2 regions of the Bradyrhizobium sp. CAR08 genome follow, and region 1 is predicted to be linked to the other one. Evidence: riboswitches for the same ligand, from Rfam matches in the RefSeq annotation. Region 1 holds a riboswitch; the other holds the start of a gene.

Region 1 (7,475 bases):
GCGCTCAACGCATTCATCCGTAGCTCGGGGACATTCGACGGTGTAATCGATTTTGATCGGGCGACGCTCGATCCGGCCTCGGGTGGCCTCAAGCCGGAGTTCGTTCCCGAAAGCACGACTGGTGGCGCCGGCGACAAGCTTCATCCCAACCGCACCGGATATCTGGCGATGGGACAGGCCATCGACCTCGATCTGTTCAAGCCGGGAAAGATTAGTCGTAGCGCGAAGCAGTAGGATGGATTCAGAGTCTCCTCTCCCCATTCATCGCCCTCAGCTGTCGTAACTCCCTCCATGCGGGTTACGAGCTGAACTCACGGCCGCTTCGCCGGATCGTGATGACTGGCTGGGAATGCCGAGCCGCAAACTCCGCTCTCTCTCCATGTCGGCCGCACGATGATGCGGTCGCCCAGGCAGGAGAGATATCATGATCAAGTCCAGGCTGTTCATTGCCGGTATCGCCATCTCGACCACGCTCGCGACGCCCGCGTTCGCGCAGTGGCAATGGCAGTCGCAGGAGCCGGCAGCATACGCCTCGATGTATCCGAACGGTGATCGCAACGTCTCGAATCCCACGACGCGAGAGACGATGGCCTTCGTCCCCTCGCCGAAATCACCGAGCCCAACGGTGATGCGCGCGACCAAGGGCAAATAGCCGCCATCCACCACTTGGCCGTCGCGAACTGGGCCCGGTCATGTCCCGGCCGGGCCCAATGCGCGTTGCCTTGAACGAGGCCTTGAAAAGTTGCCTTGGACAATCGCGACAGTCGCGCGTGCGGATCGACAGCCAACGAAAATATTCCAAACAGGATCGTCAGGAAAACGTGATGCAGAAGATGCACGGCGCCGCGAATAACCGCAGCCGCATTCAAATCACTCCACACCAGGGAAGCATGCATGCGCCGGAGATGGCGCGCGGAATCCAATCCGCTTCCCAAATGGAGGAAGCTTCAAGTGCGGATCATCAATTGCGGACTGATGCTGGGTATTCTCGCTGCCTGTTCAGGGCAGGCGCATGCCGACGACAATGTCACAACTGAAATCCACTCGCTGAAGGCGAAGCTGAAGGAGCTCCAGCAGCGCGTGGACTCCGAGGCGCGCAAGACGCGACAGGGTGAAGCGCAGGCGAAGGCCGTTCAGTTACCAGCAAGTTACAAGGCGCTCGCCGCCGATCCATGTGCGGCCGGCAAGGTCTGCTACAAGGGCGTGACGTTGACCTTCGGTGGCTGGGTCGATCTCACCGGCATCTACCGCTCGCGCAATCTCGCTTCCGATACCGGCTCAGTCTACAACTTCATCCCCTATCAGCAGAGCCGCAACTTCAACATCCCGGAAACGCGCTTCTCGGCACGCCAGAGCAGGTTCTCGGTGCTGGCCGAGGGCAATGCCGATGCCGATACGCACCTCGCGGGTTATGGCGAGATCGATTTCGAAGGTGCGGCTCAGACGGCGAGCTCGGTTGCGACCAACTCGTTCAATCCGCGCATGCGGCAGCTCAGCCTGGAACTGGACCGCAGCGATCTCGGTCTTCACTTCCTCGCCGGGCAATCCTGGTCGCTGAACGCGCCGACCAAGTCCGGCATCGATCCTCGTGGCGTCGATGCGCCCGGCGTGATCGACTTCGAATCCGTTCCGGGATTTCTTGCGGCACGGCAGCCCGGGCTGCGCGTCTGGCAGGACATCGGACCAGAGTTCAAGCTGGCTGCGTCGGTCGAGAATGCCCAGACAGCGTTCTTCGGCGGCAATGTCCCGGCCGTCGGCACACCCGCCATCGGACCGCAGGGCGTGCTGAACCCGAACCTTCAGGTCAATCTGACCGGTCCCGGCGGCAGCTTCTTCAACAACCTCAACAATGTCAGCCTGAATCAGGTGCCCGACGTCACGGTCAAGGCCGCCTGGGACCCAAGGCTCGGGCCTTATAAGTTGCATGTCGAGGGGTGGGCGCTCTACCGCCAGTTGTCCGACCGCTTCAACAACGCCAACCACACCTACGACACAGGAAGCTTTGGTGGACACATCTTCGCCGAGCTGATTCCGAAAACCCTCGATCTTCAGCTCTATGGCTCGCACGGCGTGCTGGGCCGCTTCACGGCAACACCGTTCCCCGACGCGGCGGTGGCGCAGGACGGCACCATCCTCCCGCTGACGATCACGGCGGCCGCCGTCGGCCTGATCTGGCACGCGACTCCCAGCCTCGATGTCTACTCCTATGCAGGCCTCGAAAAGGCCAAGGCGAATTTCGCCAATGTTGGAACGGTGCCGTTCGGCTACGGCAATCCGCTCTACAACAACACCGGCTGCTTCACCGAAAACTCGGCGGGCGCGACCTGCAACGGCAACACCAGGGAGGTTCGGCAGATCACGGCCGGGATCTACGACACCATCTACCAAGGCAATTTCGGGACGCTCAAAGCCGGCCTGCAATATTCCTACACGCAACGGTTCGCGTTCGCCGGCGTCGGCGGCGCGCCGAAGACCGACGACAACGTCGTCATGACGCAGATCCGGTACTACCCATTCTAGTCACGGAGCCACGCAGGCTCGTAGCCCGGATGGAGCGAAGCGCGATCCGGGAATCCTGCCTCAAGCGACGGAAGTCCCGGATTACGCTTGCGCTCCATCCGGGCCACTTCGGTGCTACGGCTTGTTGCCGAGCTGCGCATGCGGCCGGCCGAAATCGGGCGCGGCCGAATCCTGGCCGATTTCGACAATGCCGCGGCGGATGGCGCGGGTGCGGGTGAAGTGGTCGAACAGCGCCTCGCCATCGCCGCGGCGGATCGCGCGGGTGAGCTTTGCCAGATCCTCAGTGAAGGTGCCGAGCATCTCCAGCACGGCTTCCTTGTTGGCGAGGAAGACGTCGCGCCACATCGTCGGATCGGAGGCGGCGATGCGCGTGAAGTCGCGAAAGCCGCCGGCGGAGAACTTGATGACCTCTGACTCCGTCACCTGCGCCAGCTCGTCGGCGGTGCCGACGATGGTGTAGGCGATCAGATGCGGCAGATGGCTGGTGATCGCGAGCACGAGATCATGATGATCCGGCGTCATGATCTCGACCTTGGCACCCATCGCCGCCCAGAACGCGCGCAGGCGATCGGTGGCAGCCGCATCAACGCCCTCCGGCGGGGTGAGGATGCACCAGCGGTTGATGAAGAGCTCGGCGAAGCCGGAATCGGGACCCGAATGCTCGGTGCCTGCGACGGGATGCGCCGGCACGAAATGGACGCCTTCCGGCAGGTGCGGCGCCATATCCCTGACGATGGCGCCCTTGACCGAGCCGACGTCGGAGATGATCGCGCCGGGTTTGAGATGCGCGGAGATCTCCTGCGCCACCGGGCCGCAGGCGCCGACGGGAATGCAGAGGATGACGAGATCGGCGTCCTTCACGGCTTCCGCATTGGTCGCGACGACCTGATCGACGATGCCGAGCTCCATCACGCGTGCGCGCGTCTTCTCCGAGCGCGCGGTGGTGACGATCTCGGAAGCCAGGCCCTGGAGCTTCGCGGCGCGTGCGATCGAGCCCCCGATCAGGCCGAAGCCGATCAGCGCGACGCGCTGGAAGTGCGGGGTCGCGCTCATCGTCCGGCCATGAAGTCGCGCAGGCCCTCGACGACGAGGCGGTTGGCCTCCTCGGTGCCGATGGTCATGCGCAGCGAATGCGGCAGGCCGTAGTTCTTCAAGCCGCGCAGCACCAGCCCGCGCTTGGTGAGGAAGGCGTCGGCTGCGTCCGAGGTCTTGCCCTCGGTCGGGAAGTGGATCAGCACGAAATTGGCGACGCTCGGCGTCACCTTCAGCCCGAGCTTGCCGATCTCCTCGGCGAGCCAGTTGCGCCAGGTCTCGGTGAACTGCTTCGACATGGCCTGGTGCGCTGTGTCCTCGATCGCGGCAACGGCGGCGTACATGGCCGGCGTCGACACGTTGAAGGGACCCCGGATGCGGTTGACCGCGTCGATGATGTGCTCGGGGCCGAACATCCAGCCGATGCGCAGCGCCGCAAGACCATGGATCTTGGAGAAGGTGTGGGTCACCACCGTGTTTTCGGTGGTCGCGACCAGCTCGATCCCCATCTCGTAATCGTTGCGCGAGACGTAGTCGCAATAGGCTGCGTCCAGCACCAGCAGCACGTGCGAGGGCAGGCCGGCGCGCAGGCGCTTGACCTCGTCGAACGGCACATAGGTGCCGGTCGGATTGTTGGGGTTGGCGAGCCAGACCAGCTTTGTCTTCGGCGTCACCGCCTTGAGGATGGCGTCGACATCGCAGGTGAGGTTCTTCTCGGCCGCGATGACATTCTTCGCGCCGACCGCCATGGTCGCGATCGGATAGACTAGAAAGCCGTGCGTGGTCGAGATCGCCTCGTCACCGTGGCTGAGATAGGTGTGGGCGAGCAGGTTGAGGATCTCGTCCGAGCCGGCGCCGCAGATGATGCGGTTGGGATCGAGCCCGAAGGTGCGCCCGATTGCTTCGCGCAGCACGCGCGAGGTTCCTTCCGGATAGTCTTCCAGATGATCCGCCACCTGCTTGAACGCCTCGCGCGCCTTCGGCGAGGGCCCGAACGGCGTCTCGTTGGCCGAGAGCTTGAACACCTTGCGGCCGGGCTCTGCCACCGGGGTCTTGCCGGGCGTATAGGGCGCAATATCGAGAATGCCGGGATTCGGCACGGGGCGGGACATCTTCAACTCCGGACTGGCTTAAGCGGTTCGCGACTTACGATTTCGACCCGGTCGGGGGCACCGTATAGCGCGTTGCGTGGCTGCCGACGAGGGCCGTGGAGCGCACCGAGGCCCCCGCTTCGATCAGGGCAGCCTTGATCTTGTCGATGCTGCTTGTCGCGGTGACCGAGACCAGCAGCGCGGCGCCGTCGAAGGCGGTGTCGGGCACCGCCACGATCTCGGCGAGCGGCGACAGGGCGCGCGCGACCTCCGCATTCCACCCAGAGACGCCTACGCTGAAGGTCTCGACCTCCGTCACCAGCGCGCTGTCGGCGACGCGCGAGACCGCGAACACGGGCAACGCCGCCGGATGGTCGGCGCGCTCGACGAAGGGCAGCCGCGCGATGATCTTTGGCGCGCCAGCTTCTTCCAGCGACAGCCACCACGGCGTGCGGCTCGAGGTCGCCGAGACCAGCGCCAGATCGCCCTTGGACTTCGCGACGGCCTCGACCGCCGCCTGCGCGCTGAAATGCGCGACGTAAGGCACGGTGAAGCCGAAATGGAATCGCGCGGAATCGCGCATGGCCGGCTCGCTCGCCGAGATGTCGGCGTGGACCGAGAACGGGGCCTGGACATAGGTGAAGGTCGCGATGATGACGCGCCAGATGCTCTCGACCGTGTCGAGCGGCAGGATGCCGCGATGACGCTGCACGAGGTCGCGCATCATGGAGGCCTCGCGTGCCGGGCGGAACGCCGAGCCGACCTCCTGGGTCTGCTTCACCTGGATCAGGCGGTCGATGATGTCGCCGCGTTGCATCAGCAGGCGATGCATGCCTTCGTCGATCGCGTCGATCTCCTTACGCAATTCCTGGAGTGATGGTGGCGCGGGCGGACGTTGGGACATGTCTGACAGGTGCTGCTGAGAGGCGTTCCAATGCGGATCAGTCGAGCCGTCACCGCTGTGATGGATATCCTGATTAGGCAGTCGGGGCTGCGAAAGCAAAGAGAAATGCAAAGAGAAATCGGGCCCTTTCCGCCCGTGGCGCGACAGGCGAATTTGGCTGATCCGGGCCGTGACTTGACGAAAACCGTCCAAGACGGTAGTTTTTACCCGTTCCGTGGTCATTTGAGCCGGCCGGCTTGCAGCCACGTTAAAAAACTCGCTAAACAGGCCGGGGACGCTTTCGATCCCGGCCGAACCTATCGTTCAGGCCGGGTTTTTCATGGCCTGATGTCAATGCGGTCACTTCTACGATCGCAAACGAGGTCGATGGTCAGATGGTTGGCGTCCAGTCCATTCCGAGTCCCGCGATCACCGCCGACGAGCGGTCGCACGAGGTGGATCATCCGAGTTCGCACGTCGCGCAGTTCGGCTCGGAGCAGCCGCTGCGGCTCGACTGCGGGGTCGATCTCAGCCCGTTCCAGATCGCCTACCAGACCTACGGCGAGCTGAATGCCGATCGCTCCAACGCGATCCTGATCTGCCATGCGCTGACCGGCGACCAGCACGTCGCCAACGTGCACCCTGTCACCGGCAAGCCCGGCTGGTGGGAGACCTTGGTCGGCCCCGGCCGGCCGCTCGATCCCAACGAATATTTTATCATCTGCTCCAACGTGATCGGCGGCTGCATGGGCTCGACCGGCCCGGCCTCGATCAATCCCGCGACCGGCAAGGTTTGGGGGCTCGATTTCCCCGTCATCACCATCCCCGACATGGTGCGCGCGCAGGCGATGCTGATCGACCGGCTCGGCATCGACACGCTGTTCGCGGTCGTCGGCGGCTCGATGGGCGGCATGCAAGTGCTGCAATGGACTGCGGCGTATCCGAGTCGCGTGTTCTCCGCGCTGGCGATTGCCTGCTCGACACGACACTCGGCGCAGAACATCGCGTTCCACGAGCTTGGCCGCCAGGCGGTGATGGCCGACCCCGACTGGCACCATGGCGGCTATGCCGATCGAGGCATCCATCCGCATCGTGGCCTCGCTGTCGCCCGGATGGCGGCGCACATCACCTATCTCTCCGACGCCGCGCTGCATCGAAAATTCGGGCGGCGCATGCAGGACCGCGAGCTGCCGACTTTCTCTTTTGACGCCGACTTCCAGGTTGAGTCCTATCTGCGCTACCAGGGCTCGTCCTTCGTCGAGCGCTTCGACGCCAACTCCTATCTCTATCTGACCCGCGCGATGGACTATTTCGACATCGCCGCCGACCACGGCGGTGTGCTGGCGAAGGCGTTCGCGGGAATCCAGACCCGCTTCTGCGTGGTCTCCTTCACCAGCGACTGGCTGTTCCCGACCTCGGAATCGCGCGCGCTGGTGCACGCGCTGAATGCGTCGAGCGCGCGGGTGTCGTTCGCCGAAATCGAGACCGATCGCGGTCACGACGCCTTCCTGCTCGACGTGCCCGAATTCCTTGATATCTCCCGCGCCTTCCTGCAATCGGCAGGCAAGGCGCGCGGGCTCACCGCCAATAATGCTTAAGGACGGCTAGTCATGTCTGTACAGGAAGCGTTGCCGCTGGGCGGCCTTGCGACCGGGCAGCCCGGTGATTTTCGCGCGGACCATGTGCTGGTGGCCAACATGGTCAAGCCGGGCTCGAAGGTGCTCGACGTCGGCTGCGGCGAGGGCGACCTGCTCCAACTGCTGGAAACCCGCGGCGTCGACGGCCGCGGCATCGAGCTGTCGCGCGAGGGCGTCAACCGCTGCGTCGCCAAGGGTCTTGCGGTGGTGCAGGGCGATGCCGACACCGACCTCGTGAATTATCCGGATGACGCCTTCGACTACGTGATCCTGTCGCAGACGTTGCAGGCGACGCGGCAGCCGAAAGTGGTG
Region 2 (7,475 bases), on a different contig from region 1:
GGTTCGCGATCATGCGGCAGTGGAATGATCAGGGCCAGTTCGACCTATTCAGCCCGTCGCGCGGCCCCGAGTTGGCGAAGCAGGTCCATGATTGCCTTGGCCGGGCGTTGGCACAGTTCCTGATCGACGCTGCCCATCTGGAGCCGGCCCAGCAGCAAAATTGAGGTCTAGCGTTAATGAGTTCTCTCCGCCCTTTTTGCCTGACGGCATGGCTGGCTGTGCCCGCAGCAGCGGTGCTGCTGTTGCTGAGTCCGGCCTCGCAGTCCCACGCGCAGACGCAGGCCGCGCAGGCAACACCGGCCCCGCAGCAGTCGGCTGATCCGGCTCCCGCTTCACCGTCCCAGACCACCGTCGCAGCGACGTCCCCCGACCAGCGCGGCATCACGGCGCGCGCCATCGACAAGGTGAAGCAGGTCGCGAAATCCGCCGGCGACATCTTTAGCCGCGTGCCCTGCCTGTCGCCGAAGGGCGGCTCGAAGGCGATGGGCTCGCTGCCGCATGTCGCGGGCAAGCTCGTCGCCGGCCAGCCCGTCGTCATCGTCGCGTTCGGCTCGTCGTCGACCGCGGGATTCGGCGCGAGCTCGCCGGAGTTCAACTATCCCAATCGCCTTGCCGCGCAGCTGCACCGGCACTATCCGACCGCCGACATCACCGTCGTCAATGCCGGCGTCGGCGGCGAGGATGCGCCCGAGATGATGAAGCGTCTCCAGAAAGAGGTGATCGACGTGCATCCGGATCTGGTGATCTGGCAGGTCGGCACCAATGCCGTGCTGCGCAATCTCGATCCTGGCGAGACCGCCAAACTGGTCGAGGACGGCATCGCTCGCATCCAGGCCACCGGCGGCACCGACATCGTGCTGGTCGATCCGCAATATTCGCCCGCGGTCAACCAGCGCGCCGAGAGCGCCGGCAAGATGGTGAAGCTGCTCGGCAAGGTCGCCGAGCTCCGTCACGTCGGTATCTTCCCGCGCTTCGAGGTGATGCGCGACTGGCACGAGAAGCAATCCCTTCCGGTCGAGAGTTTCGTGATCGCGGACGGACTGCACATGAACGATTGGGGCTATGCCTGCTTCGCCCAGCTCCTCGGCGACGACATCATCCGCTCCGTCGGCCAGATCAAGCTCGGCGTGAACGTGCCCGCGGACGTGCGGACCTATCGGCCGATGTAGCTGCTGCAGGGTGGGCAAAGGCGCGCTCTTCGCGCCGTGCCCACCATCCAGCGGCACTGTGATCGTGAATGGTGGCACGCTTGCTTTGCCCACCCTACGATGTCGAATGCGTGGCTACGCCTTCTCCAGCGCCGCGGTCAGATCCTCGATCAGATCGTCCGCGTGCTCGAGGCCTGCCGAGAAGCGGATGAATCCTTCGCTGATGCCGAGCGCGGCGCGGTCCTCCGGCTTCAAACGCTGATGCGTCGTGGTCGCGGGATGGGTGACGAGGCTCTTGGCGTCGCCGAGATTGTTCGAGATCTTGGCGAGCTTGAGCTCGTTGAGCACGCGGAACGCCTCCTGCTTGCCGCCCTTGACCTCGAGGCCGACCAGCGTCGAGCCGCCGCGCATCTGCTTCTTCACCAATGCAGCCTGCGGATGATCGGCGCGGCCGGGAAACACCAGCCGCGAAATCTTCGGATGGCTCGCCAGCACGTCCGCGATGCGCGCCGCCGTCTCGGTCTGCGCGCGCACGCGCACGGCGAGCGTCTCCAGCCCCTTGAGCAGGACCCAGGCGTTGAACGGCGAGATCGACGGGCCGGTCTGGCGCATGAAATTGTGGATGTGCTCGGCGATGAACGCTTCCGAGGACAGGATGATGCCGCCGAGACAGCGGCCCTGGCCGTCGATGTGCTTGGTCGCGGAATAGACCACGACGTCGGCGCCGAGCGCGAGCGGGCTCTGCCAGATCGGGGTGGCGAACACGTTGTCGACGACGAGCCGCGCGCCGCCACTATGCGCGATCTCGGCAATGCCGGGAATGTCGAGCACGTCGAGCGTCGGATTGGTCGGGCTCTCCAGGAAGAACGTCTTGGTGTTCGGCTTCATGGCGCGCTGCCACTGGTCGAGATCGAGGCCGTCGACCAGCGTGGTCTCGATGCCGTAGCGCGGCAGTAAATCCTGCACGACGTAGAGACACGAGCCGAACAGCGCGCGCGAGGCCACGACGTGATCGCCGGCCTTGAGCGGCGCCAGGATCGCGGTCGTCACCGCGGCCATGCCGGTCGCGGCCGAACGTGCCGCTTCGGCGCCTTCGAGCTCGATCATGCGGCGCTCGAACATCGAGATGGTCGGATTGGAGTAGCGTGAATAGATGAAGCCGGGGTCCTCGCCCTTGAACCGCGCCTCGCACTCCTCAGCGCTGTTGTAGACGTAGCCCTGGGTCAGGAACAGCGACTCCGACGTCTCGCCATATTGCGAGCGTAAGGTGCCGGAATGAACCAGGCGAGTTTCGGGACGGTAGTGGGCGGTTGGCGCCGGGGACTTCGACATAGGACCTCCTGAAGTGACCATCGAGAATGGTCACAAAAAAACCGGCCTGGAATATCTCCACGGGCCGGGATCACAGAGGTCCCCGGCCTGTTTAGCGACTTATTTAACGTGGCTGCAAGCCGGCCGGCTCAAATCACCACGGGATAAGTCATGCTCATATTCCGCAATGCCCTTTCCGTCAAGACGTCCATCGGATAGCCGTAAAACGCTCATATTTCCCGCATGTCGGGATGTGTTTGATCCCTGATGAGGACCCCGGGTTGACGTTCACGGTCGCCGCCGACGCCAATGGTATCCTGCCCGACCGCATGATCGCGGCGATGGCGGAGGGCGGTCTCATCCTGCCCGCTTACGACTTCGTCGAAAGCCAGATCCAGCCGGCGAGCCTCGATTTGCGTCTTGGCGATATCGCCTATCGCGTTCGCGCCAGCTTCCTGCCCGGTCCCGGCGCCACGGTCGCCGAGCGCATCGACGAGTTGAAGCTGCACGAGTTCAGCCTCGCCGACGGCGCGGTGCTGGAGACCAACTGCGTCTACATCGTGCCGCTGCTTGAAAGCCTCGCGCTGCCGCCGGAAATCGTCGCGGCCGCCAACCCGAAGAGCTCGACCGGCCGGCTCGACGTCTTCACCCGCGTGATCGCCGACGGCACCCGCCGCTTCGACATGATCGGTGCCGGCTATCACGGCCCGCTCTATGCCGAGATCAGCCCGAAGACGTTTCCGGTGCTGGTCAGCGAGGGCTCGCGCCTGAGCCAGGTGCGCTTCCGCACCGGCGATGCCATCCTCAACATCGACGACCTCGAGGCGCTGCACGCGACCGAGCGTCTCGTCGATATCGACGATGCCGACCTCACCGGCGGCGTCGCCGTCTCTGTTGATCTCTCCGGCGAGAAGAGCGGCGGCTTCGTCGGCTACCGCGCCAAGCGCCACACCGGCGTCATCGACGTCGATCGCCGCGCCGGCTATTCCGTCGAGGACTTCTGGGAGCCGATCTCGGCCCGTCCCGACGGCAGCCTGATCCTCGATCCCGGCGAGTTCTATATCCTCGCGTCGAAAGAGGCGGTGCAGGTGCCGCCCGATTACGCCGCGGAGATGGTGCCATTCGATCCGCTGGTCGGTGAGTTCCGCGTGCACTACGCCGGATTCTTCGATCCCGGCTTTGGCTATGCCGGCGCCGGCGGGTTGGGGTCGCGCGCCGTGCTCGAAGTGCGCTCGCGCGAGGTGCCGTTCATCCTCGAGCACGGCCAGATCGTCGGCCGCCTCGTCTACGAGAAGATGCTGGCCCGCCCCGACGCCATGTACGGCCAGCGCATCGGCTCGAACTACCAGGCGCAGGGCCTGAAGCTGAGCAAGCATTTCCGGGTGTAGGGATAGCCTCACCTTCCGCTGTCATGCCTCGGCTTGACCGGGGCATCCAGTACGCCGTAGCCTATTGGTTCGATCACATCCGCCTCTGGAATACTGGATCGCCCGATCAAGTCGGGCGATGACACCGAATCTGTGTCAAGATGGGAAGTGAATCCGGGCTACGTCCGAGGTGGCGAAATGACAGATCAATCCGAACTCGACGCAAGAATCCTCGACGACGTCGCCGACGCGCTGATCTATTCGGATCGCTCCGGCACGATCATGCGCTGGAACCGCGCATCGTCCGCACTGTTCGGCTTCTCGGCGGACGAAGCGCTGGGCCAGAATCTCGACCTGATCATTCCCGAACATCTGCGCGCCGCGCACTGGAAAGGTTTTGAGGCCGCGCTTGCCAGCGGCGCGATGAAGCTTGCGGGCAAGCCGACACTGACCCGCGCGCTGCACAAGGACGGACGCAAGCTCTACATCGAGATGACCTTTGCGCTGGTGCGGGACGCCGCTGGAGTGGTGCAAGGATCGGTGGCGATGGCACGCGACGTCACCGAGCGCGTCGAGCGCGAGCGTGCCGCCAAAGCCTCGCAAACTAAGCCTGCGCAAAATTCGTGATGCGGAATTGGCGCGCCGGCGTGCAGGGCTCCCTGCGTGCGGCTCAACTTGTCCGTCACCGGATGCAGTGACACACTCGATCAGAACAACGATCGGGAGCGAACATGACCGCACCAGACCCCGCGCAGGAAGCTCAATGGAAACGCTGGCGCGCGGTTGCCGATCTCTATCACGCCTACTTCACCGGTCTGATCCTCACCGTGGTCACGCGTCGCGGCACGGCAGATGCTGCGGAGTTCGTCTTTCGCGTGTTCCGCCGCCAGCAGCAGGAGCGCTTCCTGCCGGGGCTGGAGAAGCTCGGGCTGAGCCATCTGCCGCCCGCCGTGGCAGCCGCGCAATATCACTATCTCTCGAACTGGATCGGCGGCGTGCACGTCGAATACATGTATGAGAGCGACCGCAAAGCCTGGATCCGCTATCCGCCGCCGCGCTGGATCTGGAAAGGCACTGCCATCTGCGGCGTGCCGGGCGAAGTCTCGCGCGCGATGCTGCGCGGCTGGCACGCCAACAACGGCGTGGCGCTCGGCGATACCAGATTGGGGTTCGTCTGCACCAAGCAGAGCGTCGACGGCCAGGACGGGCTCGAAGGCTACTATTATCAACATGACCAGCCCCTCGAGCTCGACCAGCGCCTCGTGTTCGCGCGGCACCTCGAAGCCCCGCTGTTCGATGCAGCCGCGGCTCCGGCGTTGCCGGTCGCAAGCTGGCCAAGGCCGAGACTGGAAAAAGCCTATCGCAACTACGCCATGGAATATGTGCGCACCGCCGCGCCCGTGATGGTGCAGCTGTTCGGTCCGGAGGATGCGGGCTATCTTCTGCACCTCACGGGCAAGCTGATCGGGATGCAATATTTCGATGAGGTCGCTGCGGCGCTGTCGATGGGTCGCGGCGGTGCGAGCGAATTCGCGACGTTCCTCAAAGCGCTGTTTGTCGCGCAGGACGATGCGGCTGAGACGACGCAATCCGAGGGCACGTTCGAAATCCGTCAGCAGAGCTGGAGGTTGATGGAAGACGTCGCCGATAACCACCCCGCTTGCGCCAAGGTGCTGGCGGGGTTGTTCGAGGGGCTTGCGGCCGGGTGCGGCCGGCACATCGGCGTGCACCTGTCCGCGACACCGAGCGGCCGTCCGCCATTGCTCTGGCGCATCTGGTAAACGACGGCGTCACCGCGCTGCCGCAGGGCACGCCTGCACCTAGCGCAGGAGGAATCGCTGCGCGTCGTGCTAACAAGCCTCTTGTTGCGCCCTGGGCGCGAACCAATTCATTGGCACACCCAAGCATTGCTGCGCCGGAAATGGCGCTTTGCCCGGAGAGGACATGTCAGACATCGCCGAAATCCCGGTCGATGAACAAGAGCGTCCGCTGCCGCCGCCTCCGCGCCCCGTGAGGAGCGCGCTGATGGACGGGCCGATCCTGCGCACGCTGCTCGGGCTGGCCTGGCCCAACGTGGTCGCGCTCTCAGCCGGCACTTGCACGGTAATTGCGGAGACCTCCTATATCGGACGGCTCGGCGTGGAAGCGCTGGCCGCGATGGCGCTGGTGTTTCCGACAGTGATCCTGACCATGACCATGTCAGGCGGTGCGATGGGCGGCGCGGTGGCCTCCGCCATCGCGCGCGCGCTCGGCGCGGGCGATCGCGAGCGTGCCGGGACGCTCGCCGCGCACGCGCTGCTGATCGGCATCAGCTTCGGCCTCGTCTTCATGCTGGGCATGCTGATCTTCGGGCCCAAGGTGCTTGAGATGCTCGGCGGCCGCGGCGACGTGCTGACGCATGCGATCGCCTACACCCAGGTGTTTTTCGGCGGCGCCGTGCTGCCCTGGCTGCTCAACACCATGGCCGGCGTCCTGCGCGGCACCGGCAACATGAAGCTGCCGTCGCTGTTGATCCTCAATTCCGCGGCCTGGCAGATCGTGCTCGGTGGCACGCTTGGCCTCGGCCTCGGTCCGGTGCCGCAATTCGGCATGCGCGGCGTCGCCGCCGGCGCGCTGATTGCCTATTGCATGAATATCGGCGTGATGGGCTGGTACCTGTTCTCCGGCCGCGCCCGCGTGACGCCGAAGCTGCGCGGACTTCGCATCCAATGGGCGATGTTTTTCGACATCCTCAAAGTGGGCGCCATCGCCTGCTTCTCGCCGCTGCAATCGGTGCTGACGATCTCGATCTTCACTCACATGCTTGCGAAATTCGGCACCGCGATCCTGGCCGGCTACGGCATCGGTGCGCGGCTGGAATTCCTGCTGACCTCGATCGCGTTCTCGTTCGGCATCGCCTCGGTGCCGATGATCGGCATGGCGGTCGGCGCCGGCCGCATCGCCCGCGCCCGGCGCATCGCCTGGATCGCAGCGGCGAGCGCCTTCGTCGCCGTCGGTGCACCGGCGTGCCTGGTTGCGGCCTTCCCCGATCTCTGGGTCAACATCTTCACCGACAGCGCGATCGTGCGCGCTACCAGCCATGAATATTTGTCGACGGTCGCGCCGTTCTACGCCTTCATCGGCCTCGCCTCGACGATGTATTTCTCGTCGCAGGGCGCTGCGAAGGTGATCGGCCCGGTGCTGGCGCAGACCGCGCGGCTGATCTACATCTCGGCTGTCGGCTGGTGGCTGTCGACGCATGATGCCACCGCGCAAAGCTTCTTCTGGCTGGCGGCGAGCTCGATGGTCCTGCTCGGCCTGCTCTCGTGCTCCAGCGTGGTGCTGACACGCTGGGGACCGCGCCAAACCAAACCTGCGATCAGGCCGGCTCTGTCGGCCGCCGCGGACTAGCGGTGCCTGTGGCGGCGATGGCCGCCACCACCGCCGACATTGGCGAGCCGCATGAGTTGCGGAATCATCGCCATCATGTCGCCGCCACCGGCGCCGCCGAGCATGCCCATGATATCGCCGCCGCCGATGCCGCCCATTCCGGCCGGCATGGTGCCGCCTCCACCCATCGGCGCGTAGCCGCCGTAATTGGGCGCGCCGAAACCGCCGCCGAGGTTGCCAGCGCCGAGGCCGCCAATGCCACCGCCGCCCATCATGCCAA

Evidence for each region. A riboswitch is a leader RNA that binds a small molecule or an ion and turns the genes downstream of it on or off. The one in region 1 is predicted to bind S-adenosylmethionine.
Region 2: another riboswitch for S-adenosylmethionine. It lies ahead of ACIPUD_RS22260 (O-succinylhomoserine sulfhydrylase); the one in region 1 lies ahead of metX (homoserine O-acetyltransferase MetX).

Annotation. Positions count from the first base shown of each region.
Region 1 is NZ_JBIXJX010000005.1:132,522-139,996, forward strand. It holds gene ACIPUD_RS13015 (GDSL-type esterase/lipase family protein) at 1-234, shown strand, start outside; gene ACIPUD_RS13020 (hypothetical protein) at 425-652, shown strand; gene ACIPUD_RS13025 (hypothetical protein) at 952-2,520, shown strand; gene ACIPUD_RS13030 (prephenate/arogenate dehydrogenase family protein) at 2,635-3,573, opposite strand; gene hisC (histidinol-phosphate transaminase) at 3,570-4,664, opposite strand; gene ACIPUD_RS13040 (chorismate mutase) at 4,699-5,547, opposite strand; SAM riboswitch at 5,752-5,831, shown strand; gene metX (homoserine O-acetyltransferase MetX) at 5,922-7,124, shown strand; gene metW (methionine biosynthesis protein MetW) at 7,137-7,475, shown strand, end outside.
Region 2 is NZ_JBIXJX010000010.1:216,747-224,221, reverse strand. It holds gene ACIPUD_RS22270 (SGNH/GDSL hydrolase family protein) at 1-164, shown strand, start outside; gene ACIPUD_RS22265 (SGNH/GDSL hydrolase family protein) at 177-1,169, shown strand; gene ACIPUD_RS22260 (O-succinylhomoserine sulfhydrylase) at 1,284-2,480, opposite strand; SAM riboswitch at 2,551-2,630, opposite strand; gene ACIPUD_RS22255 (2'-deoxycytidine 5'-triphosphate deaminase) at 2,711-3,847, shown strand; gene ACIPUD_RS22250 (PAS domain-containing protein) at 4,025-4,453, shown strand; gene ACIPUD_RS22245 (hypothetical protein) at 4,558-5,607, shown strand; gene ACIPUD_RS22240 (MATE family efflux transporter) at 5,771-7,216, shown strand; gene ACIPUD_RS22235 (hypothetical protein) at 7,213-7,475, opposite strand, start outside.